2 regions of the Shewanella sp. ISTPL2 genome follow, and region 2 is predicted to be linked to the other one. Evidence: predicted binding sites of a transcription regulator. Region 2 holds the regulator's gene; the other holds the start of a gene.

Region 1 (2,405 bases), 780 kb from region 2:
TCGCAAACGCGAGTTGTTGACGCAGAGCGGGCTCAAGCGTGGCTTCTACCTCTAAATCCACAGGGCTGTGCAGGAGTGAGCAAGAAGTACCGATCCACAAGCGATCTCCGAGATCACGGGCAACCGTGCCTATGCGTTCGGCAATCAAATCCGCCTCTGCCGCCCACACGTTGCGACCATTGACCACACCCACCGACAAAATTTGATCTTGACCAAGCGCATGGGCAAAGACTGCCAATTGATCCGGCGCTGTGACTAAATCGACATGCAACCCCGCGACCGGCAAGGTCGATACCAGCGCTTGATGGTGTGCGATACCGCCGTAGTAACTGGTAAGAAGGATCTTCACCTTAGTAATGCTGAGGGCTTGATACGCCTCAGTGATCGCCGCTTGCCATTCACCATCCAATTCCAATGCGAGAATAGGTTCATCGAGCTGTACCCATTGCACTCCCTGAGCAGCAAAACGCGCCAAAATGTCAGCATAAGCAGTTAATAAATTGGGTAATAAGCTTAACTTATCAAACTCTTGGCCCACAGTTTTAGCAAGGTGCAAGTAACTAACAGGGCCGAGTAGCACAGGTTTTGCTTTATAACCTAAGGACTGCGCTTCGCTGACTTCATCAAAGAACTGCTCATAGGCAATCGAAAACTCTTGGTTTTGGCTGAGCTCAGGTACCAGATAGTGATAGTTAGTATTGAAATACTTGGTCATTTCAGAGGCTGGCGCATCTTGACCCGTTGGCGCTCTGCCGCGGGCAACACGGAATAAAGTATCGAGATCGATTGCCCCTTCACCACGATGACGATCAGGAATGGCATTTAAAGTCGCGCTTAAGGTCAGCACTTGATCATAAAAGGCAAAATCACCTACGGGAACTTGCTCAATGCCCGCAGCAGCTTGCCACTGCCAATGGGTGCGGCGAAGTTCACTCGCCACTTCACGTAATTGTGCCTGAGTGCTCTCACCACGCCAGTATTTTTCTAAGGCAAATTTCAATTCACGACGACGCCCAATACGGGGAAACCCAAGACTATTTAATTGCATACTCTATCTTCCTTTATTTGAGATAAGCCACATTCGGCACTTGCACCCACCAGATTGTTTTCTCTTGGCACTTTTAAGCACTTCAGCCTTGATAAATAACAATGGGCGTCTGGACGTCTAGAAGTTTATTGTGTTAGTCTCTATTCCAGCAACCGAATTGATTTCAAGCACAACATGAGCGAAATTCACTTGGAGTGAACATGATCGAACTAAGACACCTGCGAACCTTAATGGCCCTGAAAGAAAGCGGCAGTTTGGCGGGCGCAGCCAAAAAACGTTTTGTCACTCAATCCGCCCTCTCCCACCAGATTAAGGAGTTGGAGCAAAGGATTAACTCGCCCATTTTTGTGCGTAAGAGTAAGCCACTGTCATTCACCCAAGAAGGTGCACGCCTGCTGCATCTGGCCGAAGAGATTTTGCCTAAGGTGTTAGAAACAGAGACAGATTTGAAGAATGGGCTGGAAACCGAAACCAATCAGTTGCGGGTCGGCATTGAGTGCCATAGCTGTTTTCGCTGGTTAATGCCTGTGATGGAGCAATTTAGGCAAGATCATCCGGCAGCCGAGTTAGACTTGTCGAGCCGTCATCTGTTCGACTCGCTCAATGCCTTAGAAATGGGTGAACTGGATATTGTATTAACCTCAGATCCTGTGCCTGGGCATTCACTCGCCTACCAGCATTTGTTTGATTTTGAAGTGAAGTTAGTGGTTGCTAAGGATCATCCTTTAGCGAAAGAAGCCTATGTCACCCCTAAGCAATTAGCACACTTGCCTATTATCAGTTATCCAGTGCCGTTGACACGTTTAGATATTTATCGCCACTTTTTAGAGCCTGCGGGCATAGAGGCGGGCGAGCAAAAAACCTGTGATTTAACCATGATGTTATTGCAACGCATCGCCTGTAAAGACGGCATAGCCGCACTGCCAAGCTGGTCGATTAATGAAGGACATGGACTGAGTCTCGCTACGGTAAAACTCGGCCAAGAAGGTCTGAAACGACCGCTATTTGGTGCCTATCGCCGCCACAGTGCTAACTCTGCATTGATCCAAAATTGGTTACAACTGGTGGCGAGGGAAGGTTTATCCCGCCAGCAGAAGACGAATTAATGCGGGTGACATAGAGTAAAAAGCCTGCGAATGCAGGCTTGTTTATTGAGTCAAATGACTATTTCATAGCATCGACAAATTACAGCGGATTCATCAACAATCCACGCATAGACAAGACACGGCGCAGTATCAACCCTGATGAATTAGGATTACGGGTCTGACGCAAATTATGGGCGATCATAAATTCTTGACGCAGATCCTGATCGAGATCTAACGCCTCGAACGCTTCGATGGTTAAGGTCTGTTGTTGA
Region 2 (2,405 bases):
CTGTTTATGCTGCTACCCGCCGCGACTCGCCACACTAAGGGCGCGATGATCATGGTGGCTTGTGCGAGCTTAACGGGCGTACTCGCCTTAAGACACTTTATTGTGTACGCAGGGCAAAGCTATTTAAGCTGAGTGTAAGCTGACTTTACATATTGATAGATAAAGAAAAAGCACTGGCAATGTCAGTGCTTTTTTATTGTTTGAATTTTGAGAAGGTTTGCCAGTACAAGCGGGACGCTTATTGGGGTAAGAGTTCGATAACTGACTTCACCGTTAGCACTAAGGCGCTGATACTGCACAGGACTAACGTCGCCATCTTTGTCTTCTCTTTATCGACACGGCCCACTAATCGCCCTGCGACTAAGTAACCTAAAATCACTGAGGGGAGCAGCATCAACGACAGCCACAGATGTTTTAATTCTAATAAGCCAGTGATCGCTAAAATGATCAATGCAATCATGGAGCTAAAAATGAAGAAGGCCGACAGGGCAGCGCGAAACTGCGAGGCATCTTTGCCTGCCAACAAAATCGCCATCGGCGGGCCACCAATCGCGGCGATATTGCCGAAGATCCCTGAAACCACGCCCGCACCGAAGAGGGTTTTCTTATTCACTGGCAGGCTGAATTTATACAGGCTGAGGATCACTGCGACAGTCACAATGGCGGCGATGGATAAACCGAGTATGGGTTGAGGCGCAAACAGTAATAAACTCGCGCCGATAAAACCGCCGGGCACGCGACCTAGGAGCGCATATTGCAAGCCATTGAATTCTAAGTGGCCGCGCTCACGCACTAAGGTCAGCAGGGCGATGGAGAAACCCATAGCAATAACAGGCGCAGGTACAAGTTGTGGATCGACGATATACAGCAAAGGACTGGCGACAACCGCAAGCCCAAACCCAATCAGACTTTGGGTTAATGCGCCCAGAAACACGACCAGCGAGGCTAAGGCGAGTGTCTGTGGATCTATCATAGAAAACATAGGATTTCCTATATCCCAAACCACCTCAAGATAGTGAAATTTAAAGTTTGAAGTCGCTTGGGTATAAACAAAAAGGGATCGTTAACGATCCCTATTGATGAGCACTGTGATATGACTTTGAAAGCGACGAGTCGCTATTCCATGTCTTCCCACTCGATTCCCATTTGATCCATCAACAACTTGGCTTCTGCGGGAATGCTGTCTGGGTTATCTTTTGACAGATCTTCATCGTTGGGCAATGGCTGGCCAGTGTAGGCGTGCAAAAATGCCTCACACAACAGCTCGCTGTTGGTGGCGTGACGCAAATTATTGACCTGACGACGAGTACGTTCGTCCGTGAGGACCTTAAGCACTTTGAGCGGAATAGACACAGTAATTTTTTTTACTTGTTCATTCTTCTTGCCATGTTCAGCATAGGGGCTGATGTATTCCCCATTCCATTCAGTCATTGACTCACCTGTTATAACGCTAAATTCGGGGCAGATTTTAAACCCTTACAAAGAACAGTCAAATTATTGCTACTATTTCTTTGTGATTGCAAACAGATTTCTTTATGTTCAGACGTCTAAACGTCTTAACGCCTATTGACGATGGCGTTGGGCTTAGGTACATTTAGACGTCCAGACATCTCTATCAGTCTATCGAATTTAGGAGTCCACCCATGGCAGAGCGTCAATTAGCCACACTGGCAGTGCGTCAGGGTATCGAAAGCGATACTCAATATGGCGCAGTTGTGCCACCGATTTATTTGTCGACTAATTACGCCTTCGATGGTCATAAAAATCCCCGCGAATTCGATTACAGTCGTTCAGGCAACCCAACGCGCTGCATTTTAGGTGAAGCATTAGCGCAATTAGAAAAGGGTGCCACTGGCATAGTGACCTGCACTGGCATGGCGGCCATCACCTTAGTGACCACTTTGCTCGGCCCCGATGACTTATTAGTTGTGCCCCATGATTGCTATGGTGGTTCCTACCGTTTATTTACCAACTTGGCGAAGAAAGGCCAGTTTAAGCTGATTGTGGTCGACCAAACCGACAGCCAAGCGTTAGCCGCCGCCATTGCGCAGAATCCTAAGATGGTGTGGCTCGAAACCCCATCGAACCCGTTATTGCGTGTGGTGGATATCGAAGCCATTGCTAAGGCGAGCCATGAGGTCGGCGCGCTAGTGGTGGTCGATAACACCTTTTTATCGCCGATATTGCAACAACCCCTATTGTTAGGCGCGGATATCGTTATCCACTCCACCACTAAATATATCAATGGTCACAGCGATGTGGTCGGCGGCGCTGTGGTCGCCAAAGACGCGCAAATCGGCGAAAGCTTACATTGGTGGTCGAACACTCTAGGCTTAACGGGGTCGGCCTTCGACAGTTATCTGACCCTGCGAGGCCTGCGTACCTTAGCTGTGCGTATTCGCGAG

What was found. Region 2 encodes MetJ, which represses methionine synthesis genes. Its sites were predicted from a motif close to TAGACGTCTAGACGTCTA; they were not measured.
Region 1: metE (5-methyltetrahydropteroyltriglutamate--homocysteine S-methyltransferase) is a predicted target of MetJ. The motif match lies at 1,159-1,176, and genes of this name have one in related genera.

Annotation. Positions count from the first base shown of each region.
Region 1 is NZ_JAAPAV010000001.1:1,740,543-1,742,947, reverse strand. Features, by position in the region: gene metE (5-methyltetrahydropteroyltriglutamate--homocysteine S-methyltransferase) at 1-1,048, opposite strand, end outside; gene HUB64_RS07830 (LysR family transcriptional regulator) at 1,249-2,154, shown strand; gene HUB64_RS07825 (HDOD domain-containing protein) at 2,234-2,405, opposite strand, start outside.
Region 2 is NZ_JAAPAV010000001.1:961,920-964,324, forward strand. Features, by position in the region: gene nrfD (NrfD/PsrC family molybdoenzyme membrane anchor subunit) at 1-132, shown strand, start outside; gene HUB64_RS04345 (sulfite exporter TauE/SafE family protein) at 239-982, opposite strand; gene metJ (met regulon transcriptional regulator MetJ) at 1,117-1,431, opposite strand; gene metB (cystathionine gamma-synthase) at 1,644-2,405, shown strand, end outside.